4 regions of the Halomonas bluephagenesis genome follow, and region 4 is predicted to be linked to each of the others. Evidence: predicted binding sites of a transcription regulator. Region 4 holds the regulator's gene; each other region holds the start of a gene.
The links. The regulator LexA, encoded in region 4, represses DNA repair genes until DNA is damaged. The targets are predictions, from matches to a motif close to TACTGTNTANNTANACAGTA.
Positions count from the first base shown of each region.

Region 1 (5,023 bases), 1.5 Mb from region 4:
CGTCAAGATCCTGCAGATTCTCGAAAATGCTTCGGGTCAACACCACCTTAGCGCAGAAGAAGTGTACAAAACACTGATTGATGCGGGTGAGGATGTTGGCTTGGCTACCGTGTACCGCGTGCTGACTCAGTTTGAGTCAGCAGGATTGGTGATCCGTCATAATTTTGATGGTGGCCATGCGGTGTTCGAGATGACTCAAGAAGACCACCACGACCATATGGTGTGTTTAGAAAGTGGTGAAATCATTGAGTTCGTCGATGAAATCATCGAGCGTCGTCAGCAAGAGATCGCCGAAGAGCACGGCTATGAACTTGTGGACCATGCCCTGGTGCTTTACGTACGCCCCCGTGGGTCGGACGTAACGCGACAGGACAGCGGCCCCACAAACAAAAAATAGTCGCGCTAAATAAAACGTCCCCAGGGTGCGAGTGATGATTCATTCGCGCCCTGGGGGCGTTTTTTATGGTTTTGGTGTTTGCTAACGTTTGGCGATTGAAAAAGTGCTTAGTGCGGAGGTCGCTGGCTAGCGTGAAGCATTTCTCTGGCGTGGGCGAGTGTTTGATCAGACAGGGTTACACCGCCTAGCATGCGGGCGAGTTCACTAATCCGACCGTGCTCATCCAGCAGCGCCATATGAGTCAGCGTGCTATCCCGTTTGGCGCGTTTTTCAATATGCAGGTGCTGATGCGCCTGTGCAGCCACCTGGGGCAGGTGGGTGACGGTCATTACTTGACCGTTTTCGCCGAGCTTACGTAGCAATTGACCAACAATTTCGGCCGTCGCTCCCGAGATACCCACGTCCACTTCATCGAAGACTAGGCTGGGAATAGTGGAGTGGGAGGCGGCCACCACCTGAATGGCAAGACTGATGCGCGATAACTCACCGCCCGACGCCACTTTGGTTAACGGCCTGGCGGGCTGACCTGGGTTCGCGCTAATCAGGAAGTGGACGTGGTCCAGGCCTTCCGGTGTAGGCGTTTCACGCGGAGTAACGTCGACTTCAAAGCGTGCTTTACCCATGGCCAGGAAACCCAGCTGTTGTTGCACTTCTTTGCCTAAGCGAACGGCAGCCTTTTGTCGCGCTTCGCTTAGTTGTTTGGCATCACTGCGATAGCGCTCGCGGTATTCGGCGACTTGGTTGCTTAGCGACTCCAAGTCGTCGTCGCTGGCCTCTAGAAGTTCGACTTCCTGGCTGAGCTGGGCATGCAGTGCGCAAATCTCTTCTGGAGCAACGTGGTGTTTGCGGGCAATACGATGGACGTCGCCCAAACGTTCCTCTACCCAGGCCAAGCGCTCTGGATCAAGCTCGGTAGTGCTGGCGAGACGACTAAGTTCGCTGGAGGCTTCCTCCACTTGAATGCGCGCATCGCTGAGCATGGCCAAAGTATTGGCCAGTGTGCCTTTGTCACTACCGGGTAGGGCGCTTAAATGAGTATAAGCTTGGTTCAGTAACAAAAGGGCGCCGCCCTCATCGCTAGCGCAGCAGTCGGCTGCAAACTGGGTTTCACGCAGTGTCTCTTCCGCATGGGCCAGAGTGTGCTGCTCTTCTTCTAGCGTTTGCAGCTCTCCCTCTGCTAATCCCAGTTGATCTAGCTCCTCTACTTGATAGCGCAACAGCTGGCGTTTTGCCTCAACTTCGCTACCTTCTTCGCTGAGCTTTTTTAATCGCCGACGGGCGCTGCGCCACTCGCGGAACGTTTCAGCCAATTGCTGGCTGCGCTCGCGTAGCCCGGCATAATCATCTAGCAAGGCAAGGTGAGTTTCTTCACGCATTAGTGCCTGATGAGCATGCTGGCCGTGGATTTGAATCAGCTGTTCGCCCAGCGATTTTAGGTCAGCGATGGTGGCAGGGGGGCCATTGATCCATGCTTTAGAGCGACCGCTGGCTGTGACCACACGACGCAGCAAGCACTCTTCAGCAGGCAGCTCACGAGCAGTCAACCACTCAGTGGCAGCGGGCAGGTGTTGAATATCAAAACGAGCGGAAAGGTCGGTGCGTTCACGTCCGTGACGTACACTGCCGGCGTCGGCACGCTCACCTAAACATAGGCCAAGAGCACCGAGTAGAATCGATTTGCCTGCCCCAGTTTCCCCGGTGATCGCCGTCATACCGCGGGTTAGGTCGAGTTCAAGGCGGTCGACAATAGCGTAATCTTGGATTGCTAGCTGCGTAAGCATTAAGGCCTCCTGAGGCAGTGCGGCACAGAAGCTGGATACTTATCCAATAATTGTTGTTTTATACAGTAGTCTATAACTCACTTCAATGCCCCTCTTGAGATGGCTTTTATGGCCCCCATATAGCGTTCATACGTGGTTAATACTCGTTACTTAACCGAGGTGGCCGTCAATGCCACCGCTGCATATTTTTCAGGAGCTAGGCATGGCAAAAGAACCGCAAACCCCATTAGAAGATGAGCTGGCCCGCCAAGAGCAAGAGGCAGAAGTCACCGAGCAAGCGGCTGAAGAGCGCCTGGTCGAGGGCGAACTGGAAGGGTTAATCGAGGAAGATGCCGCGCTAGAAGGCGAAGTGGGAAACCCAGAAGCCGATATGCTGGCCGCTCAGGTGGAGGAGCTTGAGCAGAGCTTGGCGGAAGCTAAAGACCAAGCGCTACGTGCCGCTGCTGAAGCTCAAAACGTGCGTCGCCGGGCTGAGCAAGAAGCTGAAAAAGCGCGCAAATTTGCTTTAGAAAAATTTGTTAAAGAGCTATTGCCCGTTGTTGATAGTCTGGAAAAAGCCTTAGAGAGCATGGAAGACGGAGCCTCTGACGTACATCGTGAGGGCGTTTCCATGACCCTCAAAATGCAGTTAGGCGTATTGAATAAATTTGGCGTGGAAAGCGTTGAACCTCAGGGTGAACCCTTCGACCCGCAGGTTCACGAAGCGATGGCGATGGTGCCGAATCCCGAGCTTGAACCCAATACCGTCATGGAAGTGATGCAGAAGGGTTATTTGCTTAACGGACGCCTTGTTCGCCCGGCGATGGTGGTGGTCAGCCAAAAAGCCAATTAAGCACTGGCTGACGCAAAGCAAAAAAAAGCCCCTTGAAATGCTGCAAGCGGCCCCCAAATAAAGGGCAACCCGCGGGAAAACCCGCAGACGCTTTAAGTTTCAAAAAAGCAGATTTTTTGACATCAGCTTTCAAACATCAGTTTTGTAACAACCGAATTCGAGGTTTTTGCTATGGGACGCATTATTGGTATCGATCTGGGCACCACCAACTCTTGTGTGGCAGTGCTCGATGGTGACAGCGCTAAAGTCATTGAAAATGCCGAAGGTGGTCGTACTACGCCTTCCATTATTGCTTACACCGACGATGGTGAGACGCTGGTAGGTCAGGCGGCAAAACGTCAGGCTGTCACCAACCCTGAGAACACCCTTTACGCGATCAAGCGCCTGATTGGCCGTCGCTTCAAAGATGATGTCGTACAAAAAGACATCAAAATGGTGCCTTACAAAATCACTGAAGCAGACAACGGTGATGCTTGGGTTGAAGTAAAAGGCAAGAAAATGGCGCCGCCGCAGGTAAGCGCGGAAGTGCTGAAGAAAATGAAGAAAACCGCCGAAGACTATCTCGGTGAAGCGGTCACAGAAGCCGTCATCACCGTACCGGCTTATTTTAATGACAGCCAGCGCCAAGCCACTAAAGATGCGGGCCGTATCGCCGGTCTAGATGTTAAACGCATCATTAACGAGCCAACCGCAGCAGCATTGGCCTACGGTATGGACAAATCCCGTGGTGATAAAACCATCGCGGTATACGACCTGGGTGGCGGTACTTTCGATATTTCTATTATCGAAGTGGCAGACGTTGACGGCGAAACCCAGTTTGAAGTGTTGGCCACCAATGGTGACACCTTCCTGGGCGGCGAAGACTTCGACTTAGCGCTGATCAACTACCTAGTTGACCAGTTTAAAGCGGATAGCGGTATGGATCTGTCTGGCGACAACCTCGCTATGCAGCGCCTGAAAGAAGCGGCCGAGAAAGCCAAAATTGAGCTTTCCAGTGCCCAGCAGACAGACGTTAATCTGCCGTACATCACCGCTGACAACACTGGCCCGAAACACCTTAATGTGAAGGTGACGCGTGCCAAGCTGGAATCGCTGGTTGAAGATCTGGTACAGCGTTCGCTCGACCCGTGCAAAATGGCGCTGAAAGATGCTGGCTTTTCTGCGTCTGAAATCGACGAAGTGATTCTGGTCGGTGGTCAGACACGCATGCCGATGGTGCAGAAGAAAGCAGCTGATTTCTTTGGCAAAGAAGCACGTAAAGATGTAAACCCAGATGAAGCGGTTGCTGTTGGTGCGGCGATTCAGGGCGGTGTTCTTGGTGGCGACGTTAAAGACGTCCTACTGCTAGACGTGACGCCGCTGACCCTGGGTATTGAAACTCTGGGTGGCGTAATGACGCCGCTGATCGACAAAAACACCACCATCCCCACGAAGAAGACGCAAACCTTCTCCACGGCGGATGACAACCAAACGGCAGTGACGATTCACGTCGTTCAGGGTGAGCGTAAGCAAGTTGCGCAGAATAAATCGCTGGGTCGTTTTGACCTTGCAGATATTCCGACAGCGCCGCGCGGTGTGCCGCAAATTGAAGTGGCCTTCGATCTGGATGCTAACGGCATTCTGAACGTATCGGCCAAAGATAAGGCAACCGGTAAAGAGCAGTCTATCGTCATTAAAGCGTCCAGCGGTCTCACGGATGAAGAGATCGAGCAAATGGTTCGCGATGCGGAAGCTCACGCCGACGAAGACAAAAAGTTCGAAGCGCTTGTGCAACTGCGTAACCAAGCAGATGGCATGATTCACGCTACTCGCAAAACCGTGCAGGAAGCGGGCGATAAAGCGACCGATGACGAGAAACAAGCCATCGAGACTGCGATCAGCGAGCTGGAAGAAGCGGTGAAGACTGACGAGCAGGATAACATCCAGCAGAAACTGGACGCGCTGACCGAAGTGTCTGGCCAGTTAGCGCAGAAAATGTACGCCGAGCAGGCAGAAGCTGCTCAGCAGGCGGAT
Region 1 covers NZ_CP133631.1:2,382,059-2,387,081, forward strand. The annotation lists gene fur (ferric iron uptake transcriptional regulator) at 1-397, shown strand, start outside; gene recN (DNA repair protein RecN) at 505-2,178, opposite strand; gene grpE (nucleotide exchange factor GrpE) at 2,381-3,010, shown strand; gene dnaK (molecular chaperone DnaK) at 3,182-5,023, shown strand, end outside.
Region 1: recN (DNA repair protein RecN) is a predicted target of LexA. The motif match lies at 2,227-2,246, and genes of this name have one in related genera.

Region 2 (5,023 bases), 570 kb from region 4:
GTTGGCAGCCACCGGTTCGGCGGTGGGGCTTGGCAATATTTGGAAATTCCCCTATATCACCGGGGAGTATGGCGGCGGGGCCTTTGTGCTGGTCTATCTGGCGTGCATTTTAGCCGTCGGCGTACCGGTGATGATGACTGAGATTGCCTTTGGTCGCCGTGGTCGCGGTAGTCCAATTGATGCGATACGGCGCGTTGTCAATGAGTCTGGTCGCTCTTCTGCCTGGTCGCTGATTGGTTGGATGGCGATGCTTTGCGGCTTTATGATTCTGTCGTTTTATGTCGTGGTAGCGGGTTGGTCGTTCTCCTATTTATGGAAAATGCTCACCGGCGGCCTAGCGGGTAGTAGTGTTGATGACATGGCGGCGGTATTTGGGGCTAATAATGCGAACCCGTTTACCTTGGGAGGTTGGAGCACCTTAGTGACGCTACTCACCATGGTGATTGTGGGCAAAGGTGTTCAGGAAGGCATTGAGAAAAACGTCAGTTGGATGATGCCTGGGCTGGTGCTCATGCTCGTTCTGCTGATTATCTTCGGGGTGTTTTCTGGTGGGTTTGGCGAGGCAGTGCGTTTTTTGTTCTCGTTCAATGCGGGAAGTCTCTCTAGTGAAGGCATGCTGGCGGCGCTGGGCCACGCCTTTTTCACGCTGTCGTTGGCATCGGGGGCGATTCTTACCTACGGCAGTTATCTGCCCAAAGGTGCCTCGATTGGCCGCACCACGGTGAGCGTGGCCATTGCTGATACCGTAGTTGCACTAATGGCGGGGTTGGCGATCTTCCCAGTCATTTTTGCTAACGGCATGAATCCTGGTGAAGGGCCGGGGCTTATCTTTATGAGCTTGCCGCTGGCCTTCCAGGCGATGCCAATGGGCACACTATTTGGCATTCTGTTTTTCTTGATGCTCTCTATGGCGGCGTTGACCTCGTCTATTTCTATGGTTGAGGCCACCGTGTCGTGGTTGTGCGATAACAAAGGCATGACCCGTAAATCTGCCTCTTGGGCGACGGGCATCGTACTATGGCTGATCAGCACGCTGGCAATGCTGTCGTTTAACCTGGGCGCTGATTGGACACTGGCGGGTAAAAACTTCTTTGACTGGCTGGATTATTTAACCTCGCGCTGGATGATGCCGCTGGGTGGCTTGGGCATGGTACTGCTGGCAGGGTTTGTGCTGAAAAGCGAGACATTCCGCGACGAGCTAGGTCTCGCGCCGTTGCCTTATGCACTATGGCTGACTATGGTGCGCTACGTCAGCCCGTTGGGCATTCTAGTCATCTTTGTGGACGCGCTGGGCCTCTATCCAGTGTCGTTTGCTGTTCACTGGCCGGTGCTACTGGCGATTCTGGTGATTTTTGCGCTGGTCGGGGAGACGTTAAGCCCGCGGCTGCGCCAAGCGCTGCGCTCGCGCTAACTGCTGTTGTTCACGCTTCATCCTGGCGGCCGCAATGGCGCCAGGGTGGGTGCCTGCCTCCATGAGTTCGTCCCAACAGGTGGTGTAACGGTTAGAACGGTGCGCACAGCGCAACTGCCACGGTGCCTCTGCCTCCGTCATTCCAAAGCGAATCGTGCCTTGCCCCATGCGCTGATTGATGGCGTCAACGGTGTTCATCAAGTGTGGATGTGTTTTGGTGGATGGCTGCAGCAGCGAAAGCTGATACTGCTGCGCATCCACTAAATCCAATAGCATGACGCCGGCTTTCATAAACTGGAATCCTGGCCGATACATCTGCTCAAGTCCTTCGCGTATGGCCTCTAAAATGATACGAGTATCGTCGCTTGGCGAGGCTAGGGGAATCATTGCGCTAGGCGAAAACTGAGGCTGGTCTTTACGGTGACGGTTGGTAGTTAAAAACAGCAGTACGGCGCGAGTAAGGCTTTTCTGCTGGCGCAGTTTTTCGGCACTACGCTGGGCATGACGGCGCAGCGCCGCGTGCAGTTCCGCTTTTACGCCGGTTGCTTGACCAAAAGAGCGTGACGTCATGATGCGCTGACGTGGCTGTTCTAGCGCATTCATTTCTAAGCAGGAGGTGCCACGTAGCTCTAGTGCTGTACGTGCGAGAACCACGGAAAATCGTTTGCGCAGCTGCTTTGGGTCGCACTCCCGCAACTGCCACGCTGTGCGAATACCGCTCACCGCAAGCCGTTCTGCTATGCGTCTGCCGATGCCCCATACGTCATTCACCGGCAGCTGTTTAAGCAGCGCCGCTGTGGTCGGGCTGTTGGCAGCGAGCAGGCAGACGCCCTGGTAGTGAACCTGCTTTTTAGCGACATGGTTAGCGAGCTTGGCTAGCGTATGGGTGGGCGCAAGCCCTACACACACGGGTAACCCTAAATAGCGGCGAATACGGCGGCGCACGACTTCCCCGAGCGTTTGGCATTGAGCGTCGCTGAAGCCATCCAGGTAGATAAACATTTCATCAATGGAATAAGGCGCGACGTCTGGGCAGGCATCCCGAAGTAGCTGGGCGAGCCGTGCAGACATGTCGCCATACAGCTCGTAATTAGATGACAACAAGTGGATCTCTCCCCGCCGGCGCAGACCTTCTAGTTGAAATGAGGGGGTGCCCATGGGGATTTCCATTGCTTTCATTTCAGCCGAACGAGCAATCACGCAGCCATCGTTATTCGACATGACGCCAACGGGCTTGCTTTCAAGTGTGGGGTTAAAAACACGCTCGCATGACACATAGAAGTTGTTGGCATCGACCAGGCCAATCATGGCAAATACTCATGCACCACGGCGCGCACCACGCCCCATAGCTGGCAATTCGTCTCTTCTAGCGGCAGCGGTGGGTAGTGAGGATGTGCCGAACAAAGATGTGGCGTGCCTTTATAGAGTGCATAGCGCTTTATCAGCACTTCCTCTTCAAACATGGCGACCAGTATGTGCCCTAAACGGGGCGGTATGCTGCGATCTACCACCAACAAATCGCCCTCGAATATCCCCCAGCCTTCCATGCTGTCGCCCGCGGCGGTGAGGTAGAACGTTTGGGTAGGGTTTTTAATCAGCCGTTCGTTAAGATCGAGCGTACGTGGCTCGTAATCTTGGGCAGGCGAAGGGAAGCCGCTAAATCCAGCTCGGCCGTATAGCGTTGGAAAGGGCAGTGGTTGAGAGGTTAACGGCAAGGCTGTTGCAAGCGTGGTTGTTGCAAATGTGGCTGTTTTTAGAGAGGCGGGTTGAGACGACATCGTCGGCATCCTCATGAATAAATAGTGTGCTTATATACTGTTCTTATAAACAGTATTTATGGGCAGTATTTATTCATGAGGGAAAAATTGCAAGTGCTGTCCAGTTGTGGGGATGGCCCGTTACTGGCTCAGCGGGCAAGCCATAGGCCCACCACCAAAGCGCTTATTACGGTAATAAAGAACACAAGATTGCGAGCACGGGTATCACGACGTGGTTTCATAGCCATTTTCCTGTTGGTTATCATCGTTAAGAGCAATACGAGACAGTAGTAGCGAGCGAACGATATCCGCATAAAAGCGGCAGATGCGCTGCGCTTAGCATGGTAACGTTTACGCTGTAGAGCGTCATCTGACGAATATGGCATTGCTCGGTTATCCGGCTTTAAAGAGACCCTGTTTATGAACGAATCGACCCACGTCGGTACCGCGGCGCAGTCGCTTTCCCTTGCGAAGGGGCGGCTGGCGGCGCTTAGCTGGGGGCGTAGCACAGCGCCTACTTGGGTGGCACTACATGGCTGGCTGGACAACGCGGCAAGCTTTACCCGGCTAGCGCCGTTGTTAGTGAAAGCTCTGGATATTCGCATTGTTGCGATCGACTTTCGCGGTCACGGGCATTCGGCCCATGCGCCTGCGGGAAGCGACTACGCGCTATGGGACTATACCCATGACGTGCTGGATACCATGGAATCATTAGGAATCGAAAAGGCAACGTTACTCGCTCACTCTATGGGGGCGGCAGTGGCCTGTCTGGTGGCGTCGGCCCTGCCAGAACGAGTAGAAAAACTGATTTTATTAGACGGTTTAGGGGCGCTTAACACGCCGTTTGAAGAAACCGCCAATCAGTTGCGAAAAGGTCTTATCGCGCACCGGCGGCCGCTTTCCCGCCCACCTCGCTACCCGGATGTTGAAAGTGCGGTAGCCGCGCGGGTAGCAGGCGGTGTCACGCCGCTGGATAGCATCACTGCAACGCCTCTTGTCGAACGTAACACCCAAGCCACTGCTGATGGACATGTGCAAATGCGCACCGATAGCCGTTTGTTAAAGCCTTCACTGGTGCGCTTTGCGCCTCAACAAGTGTTGGCATTACTGGCGGAGATTCAAGCCCCGGTGCTATTGATAGAAGGGGAGCGGGGGATTCTAGGTGCGCGGGACTGGGCAGAAAAAGCGCGCCAAACGGTGCCCCAGCTAACGCGTCATGTGCTAGCGGGTGGCCATCATTTGCATCTTGAACCCCAGTCCGTTCATCGCGTGGCCGGCATAATCAGTCAGCAGGCGTAGCGGGTATCTGATAACCAGCGTTAGGACGATAACGATGAAGAAAGTACCGCATGCTACGGAAAAGCCCGTGGCAAGCAGCAGCTTAAAAGGTAATAAAGTCGCGCTGGTGTTGGGCAGCGGTGGTGCCAGAGGCTATGCCCACATCGGTGTTATTGAAGCGTTGGAGGCGCGCGGCTTCGAGATAATCTCTATTGCTGGTTGTTCCATGGGGGCGCTAATTGCTGGTATTTATGCCGCTGGAAAGCTACCCGAGTACCGGGAGTGGGTTTGTCACCTGGATTATTTTGATGTGCTCAAACTGGTCGATGTGACCTGGAGCCCAATGGGCGCCATGCGAGCGAATAAAGTCATGAGCAAACTAGAAGAGCTGGTCGGCGATAGGCTAATCGAAGACCTGCCAATTCCCGTAACGACCGTTGCGACGGATCTGATTCGCCAGCGTGAGGTATGGTTTCAAAATGGCCCGTTGCTCCAGGCGATCCGTGCTTCTATTGCAGTCCCCGGCGTGATTACGCCGGTACATGTCGGTGGCCAGGTGCTCGTTGATGGTGGTTTG
Region 2 covers NZ_CP133631.1:3,265,174-3,270,196, forward strand. The annotation lists gene REH51_RS14820 (sodium-dependent transporter) at 1-1,411, shown strand, start outside; gene REH51_RS14825 (Y-family DNA polymerase) at 1,373-2,719, opposite strand; gene REH51_RS14830 (LexA family protein) at 2,716-3,189, opposite strand; gene REH51_RS14835 (alpha/beta fold hydrolase) at 3,589-4,467, shown strand; gene REH51_RS14840 (patatin-like phospholipase family protein) at 4,502-5,023, shown strand, end outside.
Region 2: REH51_RS14830 (LexA family protein) is a predicted target of LexA. The motif match lies at 3,225-3,244, and genes of this name have one in related genera.

Region 3 (5,023 bases), 1.0 Mb from region 4:
GCCATCGATACAAAAATGGATTGCGCTAAAAAAGCGGCAGGAACGTGGACATAGATAATGCGAAAGCTATTGCCCTGTTGGTAGTCCGCGGGAGCAAATGCCAGCCCCCAGACGGTTCCCACCAGCAGCAAGAGCACCGCCGCTGCCCAGAACCAGGGCTGCAGCTTGGCGCTAATCGAGTAGAACCACTTGGGTGATCTCAGTTTATTTATAAAGGCCCACATGGTGTTTTCGTCCTTTAACCGTTGATGCTGATGCGTAGCGATGCGGCGATAGCCCAGGGTGCTAGCATTAACGAAATCGCTAAAAGTGCGCCTAAAATAGCAAGATGTGCCGCGATACCATCGCCTAAAATGGCGGCTTGTACGGCGCCCGCGCCAAAAATAAGAACCGGAATATAGAGCGGCAACACCAGCAGGGACAGCAATACACCACCTCGAGCCAACCCGACGGTAAGCGCCGCGCCAATCGCACCAATCAAGCTGAGACTTGCGGTTCCCAATGCCAGCGAGATCGCTAAAACCACGTAACTACCAGCAGGAAGTGCCAACATGATACCTAAAATCGGCGCCATTAGTGCCAAAGGTAGTCCTGTCAGCAACCAGTGAACGGCAACTTTAGCAAGGCTAAGAGCCGCCAGCGGCTGAGGGGCTAGCAGTAGCTGCTCCCAACTGCCGTCGTCATAGTCACTCCGGAAAAGACTATCCAGAGAAAGCAGTGCCGCCAGCAACGCCGCCACCCACAACAGCCCAGGCGCTATTTCCGCTAGCAGCTGGGGATCAGGTGAAATACCGATCGGAAAGAGCGTTATCACCAAGGCAAAGAACACCAGTGGGTTAAGCACTTCACCACGACGGCGTAGCAAAAGCGTTAGATCTCGCTTAAAAGTGGCACTAATGGCAACCATGAGCCCACCAGAAGGCGCATGCATCGACATTTCTGGGATGCCGGTCGTGGCGTGTGAGCTTGGCAACGCTGTCTCCTTCTACCCCAGTTGAACGCGCCTAAGCACGGATGATGCGGTTAACTCATGATGTGTCGTCACTAATACACAGCCTCCCGCGTTGGCATGTGCAACAAGCTGCGCTTCTAATGCTGCCACTCCATGGCGGTCAATTGCTGTAAAAGGCTCATCCAGGACCCACAATGCCCGCTGGGTGAGCGTCAACCTAGCAAGGGCCACTCGCCGCTGCTGGCCTGCGGAAAGCTGGCCTGCAGGCACATCTTCAAAGCCGCTAAGCCCTACCTGCGCCAGTGCTTCTTCACGCTGATAATCATCTCCCTTTTCACCGCTAAGCGCTTGGTACCACGCCAGGTTTTCCAGCGGAGAAAGGCCTGCTTTTACGCCAGGGGCATGTCCTAAATAGAGTAGATTGGCGAGAAAATGTTCACGCACCTCGCGCATTGAGTCGCCATTCCAATAAATGTCGCCATGGTAGTCGCTCAATTGGCCTGAGAGAATTTTCAACAACGTGGTTTTGCCGCTCCCGTTAGGGCCTTCGATGCGGACAATTTCGCCACGCTGAATATCAAGGTCTAGCCCCTCAAACAGCCAGCGGTCATCGCGCTCACAGGCTAGCTGTCGGGCTTGCAGGCAGAGGCTCAATGATATCTCCAGGCACGTAGATTTTGCGTCGAACTCTACACGGAAAGCCCCTTTCCCGCCAGTCGCTCTCTGCGGTCTGGGGTCGCAGCACGACCCTACCAATCTTCGCTTAAGAACAATGAATAATGCACAACACTAGCACTGTATGCAAAAACAGGCCTATACTACGAACACTGTATGAAAAAACACTACCGATTATAAACACAGCAATCTGCTCAATTACACGCCTAGGGAGCGGGCGCTGCATTGGAGAAAACAGCATGACGATGACAATGCCAACACCCTTGAACGTAACTCAACAAGCGCCGCTTCAAGCACCGCCTCAAACGACACCGAATACCGGTCGCCCTGTTTATTCGGCACCTCGTGTAACGCGGCGCAACACCTATGCGCTTCGCGTGCGCGGCAACAGAATGCGCGAATGCAATCTATTTGATGGCGATGTCATTATTATTCGCCGTTATCAGCAAGGTAGCCATCAAGAAACCGCTATCGCGACGATTAATCAGCGAGAGGTTGCGCTAAAACAACTTTCTATTAGCCGGCTTGGCGTTCACTTATGGCCTGAAGATACAGCGATGCCTGCTGTTTTCCTGCATAATTGTGATATTCAGGTGCTGGGAATGGTCATGGGCGTAGAACATGGCGCCAGTAACACTCGGCACCATTAATTCGCCGCTCATCCGTTAGGGAGTATCGATTGCGTTACCGAGTCCCAGACTTAGCACCCGCCGCATGGCATACCGCTGAAATTGAGGTTGAAAAAAGTCGCTTCCTCACTTGGATATGTCATGCACCCAACACTGCGGACTACCATGCATTGCTGCAGGCAGCTAAGAGCGCTCACCCCAATGCAAGCCATCACTGCACTGCCTTTATTGCAGGCCCTCCCGGAGAGCAAACGCACATAGGTTTCTCTGATGATGGCGAACCCGGTGGCACCGCAGGTAGGCCCATGTATCAAGCCTTGCTCGGTAGTCAGATGGGGGAAATAGGCTGCGTGGTGATTCGCTACTTTGGCGGCACCAAGCTGGGCACTGGCGGACTTGCCCGGGCTTACGCCCAGTCAGTTAACGCTGGGATTGAAACATTACCCACGCGAGAAGTCGTCGAACGAGATAATTACCTGCTTCGCGTTAACTTTGCCCATGAGGCAGTAGCGCGTGCCTGGTGTGACGAGCAGAAAATCCCCGTCCAACAAGCCGATTATGATGGCGGTGGCGTATGCCTCACGATTGGCTGGCCAAGGGATGACACCCTAAACCTCACCACGCTTGAAAACCGGCTAAAAACTGCCCTCGATATTCAAAAAGTGGCACCGTAATAAAGTCATCAATATACCCTACAAAAAAACGCGACTTACGCGAGCAATTGCTCGGTAAGCCGCGTTTTAGACGCTAACCATTACATAGCGATAGCTGCGCAATAGCACTACTAGCGTGTATTAGCCTAAATATTTAATCATCACACCCGCCGCGACAGCAGAACCAATAACCCCTGCCACATTGGGGCCCATGGCATGCATCAGCAGGAAGTTATGCGGGTTCGACTCCAAGCCAACCTTATTAGCCACTCGCGCGGCCATCGGCACCGCCGAAACACCAGCAGCACCAATCAGCGGGTTAATCGGCATTTTGCTGACTAGGTTCATCAGCTTGGCCATCAATACGCCTGCAGCCGTGCCAATACCGAACGCCACAATACCCAGGCCTAAGATGCCCAGCGTCTCAAACGTCAGAAAGCTTTCTGCCATCAGCTTTGAGCCTACCGATAGCCCTAGGATAATCGTCACGATATTGATCAGCGCGTTTTGCGCAGTATCCGATAAGCGCTCAACCACACCACACTCACGCATCAAATTACCAAAGCAGAACATCCCTAACAGAGGCGCTGCATCAGGCAAGAAAAGTGCGACCAGAATCAACAACACTAGCGGGAAAACAACCTTTTCCAGCTTGGATACCGGCCGCAGCTGCGTCATCTTAATTTGACGCTCTTTTTGAGTGGTCAGCAGGCGCATGATCGGCGGCTGAATCAGTGGTACAAGCGCCATGTAGGCGTACGCCGCCACTGCAATAGCGCCAAGCAATTCAGGGGCTAACACGCTCGATACGTAAATAGACGTCGGGCCGTCAGCACCACCGATAATACCAATTGCCGCAGCCTGATTAAGGGAAAAGTCCATCACCCCTATCGACGACAGTGCAACAGCACCAAACAGCGTGGCAAAAATACCAAACTGAGCAGCCGCCCCTAAAAAGAGCGTGCGCGGGTTAGCCAATAATGGGCCGAAGTCGGTCATTGCCCCCACGCCCATAAAGATAATCAGCGGGGCAATGCCGGAGGCAATCGCTACGTTATAGAAGCTATAAAGCATGCCATCGCCATAACCAACGTTCATGGCGATATCCTTCGCTGCGCGCAACTGATCTGGGGCAGCAGCATCGTGGGCAATCGCTTTTAGCGACTCCCGCCAGGCTTCCACACCGCTTAATGGATCAAGGGTGGCGCCCAGTACGGAGGCTATCTGTTGAAGTACCGCGGGTTTTGCTACTTCAATCGCCTGATCAAGCGCTGAAATTGCCAAGCCCGCCTCAGGAATATTGGCAAGAATACCGCCAAACCCAATCGGCACCAGCAGCAGCGGCTCAAACTTCTTGTAGATGGCAAGGTAAAGCAGCCCCAGCCCTACCAAAATCATGACCGCCTGACCAAGTTCGAGGTTATAAAGCCCCGAGCCTTCCCATAAGGTGATTAACTTATCCATTCCCGAATGCCCTTAAAGCTCGATCAGCGAATCGCCGACGGTGACGCTGTCACCCTCGCTGACGTTAACTTTCGATACGGTACCGGCACTGCTGGCGCGCACTTCGGTTTCCATTTTCATGGCTTTCAAAATTATCACCACATCGCCTTCCGCTACTTGGTCGCCTGGGCGCACATTGACCTTGAAGATATTGCCCGCCAGTGGCGCATCAATACTGTCGCCGCTGCTTTCGACCTCGGCGCTGGGCGCTGGCTCTTTTGAGGCACCCGCGGCCTGCTCTTTCACCTCACCGATGTCGCCTCCTTCTGAGACTTCCACCACAAACGCTTTTCCGTTGAGTTTAACGGTGTAGGTTTCCGGGCCACTCGAGACCACAGGCGCTTTACTTTCGGCTTTTGCCGGTACATTAGCGCTTTTCGTCTCAGCCGCTTGGGGGACGGGCTCAAAGGCATCCGGGTTGTCACGGTTTTTCAGGAATTTCAGACCAATTTGCGGGAACAGCGCATACGTTAGTACGTCGTCTATCTCCTGTTCGCCCTCAGCAATACGAATACTGTCTGCACTGGCCTTCTCTTTAAGCTCGGTAGCGAGCCTATCCATTTCTGGCGATAGGTTATCTGCTGGGCGGCAGGTGATCGGTTCACCGCCTT
Region 3 covers NZ_CP133631.1:2,834,048-2,839,070, reverse strand. The annotation lists gene REH51_RS12770 (heme ABC transporter permease) at 1-224, opposite strand, end outside; gene ccmB (heme exporter protein CcmB) at 239-937, opposite strand; gene ccmA (cytochrome c biogenesis heme-transporting ATPase CcmA) at 986-1,606, opposite strand; gene REH51_RS12755 (LexA family protein) at 1,867-2,277, shown strand; gene REH51_RS12750 (IMPACT family protein) at 2,307-2,930, shown strand; gene REH51_RS12745 (sodium ion-translocating decarboxylase subunit beta) at 3,051-4,373, opposite strand; gene oadA (sodium-extruding oxaloacetate decarboxylase subunit alpha) at 4,386-5,023, opposite strand, start outside.
Region 3: REH51_RS12755 (LexA family protein) is a predicted target of LexA. The motif match lies at 1,778-1,797, and genes of this name have one in related genera.

Region 4 (5,023 bases):
GTGCTTTCGGATCACCCGCTTCATGAGCACCCGCCATGCTTAAATCATCTGAAAAAATGCAGCCTTTAAACCCTAGGGACTCTCTTAGCATTCCCAACCAGTTAGGAGAGAAACCGGCAGGACGTGAGTCAAACGCGCTATAAATAACATGAGCCGGCATAACACCATCAAGCTGAGCCGCAAGCTGGCTAAACGGAACAAGATCACGCTGTTTAATAAGTGCCAGGGGGCGGTCATCCACAGGTAACGCCACATGTGAGTCAGCGGCAACGCCACCATGACCAGGAAAATGCTTACCTACCGCCGCCATACCCGCTTCATGCAAACCGTTGATAAAGCTATGACCCAGCGCTGCGACGTGCTCAGGATCAGTGCTAAAACTGCGATCACCGATAACGCTGGATATGCCACTTTCAACATCTAAAACAGGGGCAAAGCTGAGATCAAGACCGCACGCGGCCATTTCCATGCCCAGCAACCAACCCGCATCTTTAGCTAATGCAAGACCGGATGCCGGATCCTCAGCAAATAGATCGCCAATGCGTGCCATGGCAGGCATGCGAGTAACGCCATCTTTGATCCGCTGAACCCGGCCACCTTCTTGATCAATACCAAGTAAAAGCTCGCTGCGGACGCAACGAATATCACTGCAAAGTTTTCGAACCTGGTAAGCATTTTCGACATTTCTAGCGAATAAAATGACACCACCCACCGCAGGGTCCATCAAAAGATGTTTTTCAGCTTTAGTTAATCGCGGCCCTTCAAGGTCGAGCATGACCGGGCCTAAAGATTGAGTCATTGTGATGGATCCAACAAAAGGGCCGTCAATTTTAGTTGATCAGTCTCGCGTGTCAAAAAAACAGTAAATAAGTTGCCTAGACTTGACCATCGTGAAGCCAAACGGGTGTACCTGGCCGCGCATGATCAAAAAGATAAAGCAGATCACTATTTCGCAACCGGATACAGCCGTGTGAAGCAGCAACGCCCATCGGTTGATCAGCTGGTGTGCCGTGAAGATAGATGTAACGACGCTGTGTATCGACACTCCCGCCTCGGTTCACCCCTTTTTCTAAACCACACAGCCACAAGATGCGCGTTAATATCCAATCACGGTGAGGAAATTCCGCCGCGAGTAGCGGTGTAAACACCTCTCCAGTCCACCGACGCCCCCGAAACACTGCATTATCAGGTAATCCACCACCTATCGATGCGCGTATATAGTGCCATCCAAGAGGGGTTTGACCACTTCCCTCCTGCTGCCCTACGCCTTTCTCACCGGTTGACACAGCACACGTGTGTTGCAGCGTACGCCCCTGCCACCAGCATAGCTGCTGTCGTTTGGTATTGATCTCTATCCACCCTTCATCCTGAGGGGGTAGCTCAGCTAGCGTAGGCTTTCGCATAATGTCCTTCATCAACAGCAGGCGGCAGCGGTGCATTCATGGCGGCAACCACCACCGGACGTAAACGTCTTACTAAGTCCCTTACCGTTACTTGCTCATTATAGTCTTTCGCGGCAATGTCCCGCAGTGCATCTAAACCAGACAGCGTAAAAATCACGGTACCAAGCATGAAATGCAGTCGCCAAAAACGCTCAGCATCAGGTAAATCTGGCGTTGCTTGGCGCACCAGCTCAGTAAAGCGGGTGAACACGTCACCGTATTGCTGTTGGATATAACGTCGCAAATGCCCTTGTGCCTGGCTATACGCCAACCCTAGGAGACGCATAAACACCTTCAGGCTGTTGCGCTCAGCGGGCACTGCTAGCACCGTACCTGCCATTGTTTCCAACAGTACTTCAAGGGGAATCACATCCCCCTTGTACTGCGCTTCAAGTTCATCAAGCGCCGTATGAAAGCGTTGCGAGAACGGGTCTAAATAGCGCGCAAACACCGCTTGAATAAGCGCCTTTTTAGAACCAAAGTGGTAATTGACAGCAGCCAAATTGACCCGCGCTTTACTGGTAATATTGCGCAGCGACGTTTCGGCGAAACCACGCTCGGCAAATAGCACCTCAGCGGTATCGAGGATACGCGTTACCGTATCAGATTGCGCCATAGCGCCCTCCAGAAAACGAGTGTTTAAAACATCGTTAAATACTATGCCATAACGTTATTTGGCTCAATCACTTATCTTTAGCTTTTTGTCCAACGCAAAAAAGCGCCTTGGGCACATATTCAAACACCTACCGAATGACGCTATCCCGAATGACGCTATCGAGTTTGCCGTTGAGATAGCAGCATTTCCAAATTCATCACTCTCCCTCTAATTCTGATGTACTTACCACAGCGACTGCCATTGCAAGCGCTCTTGCATGTACTGGACAGAGCAACATACTGTATACTTAACCACATACTGTTTAAGCAGACATATAATCACTGTTTTTGTTCAATTTTTTGGAGTTTGTTATGTCGCGTCCACTCACTGCTCGTCAGCAGCATGTTTTTGATTTCATTGTTAAAACGATGGGTGAATTTGGCTACCCGCCGACTCGTGCAGAAATCGCCAAAGCGCTGGGCTTTCGTTCTCCTAACGCTGCCGAAGAGCATTTACGAGCACTTGAGCGCAAAGGTGCTATCCGCATCATTCGCAATACCTCACGTGGAATCCGACTGCCTAATCAGGAACCGCAGGATGTAAGTGACGTCTCGCCAACAACGCCTGCCACCAACGTGGAGCCCCTACCGAATGGCTTACCTGTCATTGGGGAAGTCGCTGCAGGAAGCCCGATTCTAGCAGCGGAACACATTGATCGTTATTGCCCACTACCCGCTGAGTACTTTACCCCCAAGGCGGATTACCTACTTCGGGTGCGAGGTTTATCAATGAAGGATGTTGGCATACTGGAGGGTGACCTTCTTGCTGTTCATCGCACAGATCGAGTTCGTGACGGCCAGATTGTCGTAGCTAGACTCGAAGATGAAGTGACCGTAAAGCGCTTTAAACGACAGGGCTATACGGTGACACTAATTGCCGAAAACAGCGACTTTGCGCCTATAGAAATTGACCTACGTACGCAGCAGTTAGATATCGAAGGGGTGGGTGTCGGTGTCATACGTGGCGGTAACGGCCAAGCATTGGGGTAAGCAAGCCTGCATGAATGTCGTAGAGGCAACCGATAGGTGCCTCTACGGCTAATGCAACGTTACTGAGAGTCTATATAGCGATGATCATTGAACGTGGCCACCCAGCTCGGATGGTACACCAGCAAAATGCTAAGCAACATGCCCGTAATGAAGGCCTCTGATGGCATTAATAGGGGTAAAAAGCGCGCATATTCTTGGGCTAAGTATATAGCCTCAGAGTCGGTACCCGCCGCGATTATTAGCAAGACAGCTGATAACCCACCTCCCAATGTTGCAAGCGCAGCGCCAAAAAAGCCGCATGCAAATAGAAAGACCATCAAGTTATCCGGTAGTCGCCGGTCTACCAATCGCCATACCAGCCCAGTAATGACCGCAGGCACAATGCCGGTTACTAGTACATTAGCGCCTAATAATACCCATTCATTGCGACCAATGGCTGACATCGCTATGTTAATCAGCACATTGCTGATTAACGCGAGAGGCACTTTAAATACCAACGCCATTAAGACCGTGAACACTAAGTGCAGAGTTAACCAATCCACTGCCTGAGCACGGAGCTGCCACATCAACACTACGGCAAGCGTTGTGGCCAACCAGCGATGCTGAAGTGCCACATCCTCTACCAGCGCCTGCCGGGGGCCCAGCCATAGCACCCACGCAAGTACGCTAAGCGATACCAACCACGTCAGGACCAATGCCCAGGGAGCTAAAACACTTTGCGCGAAAGACATGGAGGCCCCTATCTACATATCAGTTAACGACAAGTCAGCTATAAACCTTAATTCACTAAAAAACCTGATTAACTAAACACTACAGTCTTATTGCCATGGATTAATACTCGGTCTTCTAAATGCCATCGTAGGCCACGCGCCAATACCGCTTTTTCAACATCGCGTCCAAAGCGCACTAGGTCCGTCGGCGTATGGCAGTGGCTTACCCGATGGATATCTTGTTCAATAATCGGCCCAGCATCCAGTTCCTCGGTGACATAGTGACAGGTGGCACCAATAAGCTTAACCCCACGCTGGTAAGCTTGATGATAAGGCTTGGCACCGGCAAAAGAGGGTAAGAAACTGTGGTGGATGTTAATCACTCGCCCCGCGTAACGCGAGCAGAGAGAAGGCGGCAAAATCTGCATGTAACGTGCTAGCACAACGCAGTCTGCCCGGGCACTATCAATCTGTGCCTGAACCTGCTCAAAAGCGGCCTGCTTGTTATCAGGGTCTACGGGCACATGATGGTAAGGAATGCCATACCACTCAGTGAGTGACCGCATATCTTCATGATTTGAAATAACCCCGACAATATCGCAATCAAGCTCCCCTGCCTGCCAACGATAAAGCAGATCAACCAGACAGTGAGACTCACGCGACACCATCAGCACCACACGCCTGCGCTTTTGAGTATCAACCAGCGACCACTGCATATTAAAGGCTTCAGCCACGGGCTCAAATGCACTGCGTAAGGCCTCCGCCGACATACCCAGCGAATCTGCCAAAATTTCGTATCGCATGAAGAACCGGCCAGTCTCAAGATCAGAATGCTGGCTTGCTTCAGTGATAGAACCACCTTGTTGAGCAATAAAGCTTGAGACACGCGCCACAATGCCCACTTGATCAGGGCAAGAAACCACCAAACGGTAATAATGAGACATAAATAAACACTCTTGACATATTTTAACGGCACGTTCGACAAGCACCTACCAACGGCAGGAAGGCTGTATATAGACGAAATAGTGTACCTTATGCACATCAAGGAAGCACCGCAGCCGAATGCCACGATGATTGTTACCCGCCCCTGCCTTCCCGTATAGTTAAGGTCTTACTTTTTAGGCTTTTCATTACTGATGCATCCACCACGCGTTCAACTTCGTCCCCGCCGTCGTCCACCCCTGCGCCTGCTGCCGCTAGGTGGGTGTGGTGAAATTGGAATGAACC
Region 4 covers NZ_CP133631.1:3,833,356-3,838,378, reverse strand. The annotation lists gene nagZ (beta-N-acetylhexosaminidase) at 1-799, opposite strand, end outside; gene REH51_RS17465 (L,D-transpeptidase) at 876-1,403, opposite strand; gene REH51_RS17460 (TetR/AcrR family transcriptional regulator) at 1,381-2,058, opposite strand; gene lexA (transcriptional repressor LexA) at 2,409-3,086, shown strand; gene REH51_RS17450 (energy-coupling factor ABC transporter permease) at 3,146-3,817, opposite strand; gene purU (formyltetrahydrofolate deformylase) at 3,886-4,740, opposite strand; gene REH51_RS17440 (ribonuclease J) at 5,017-5,023, shown strand, end outside.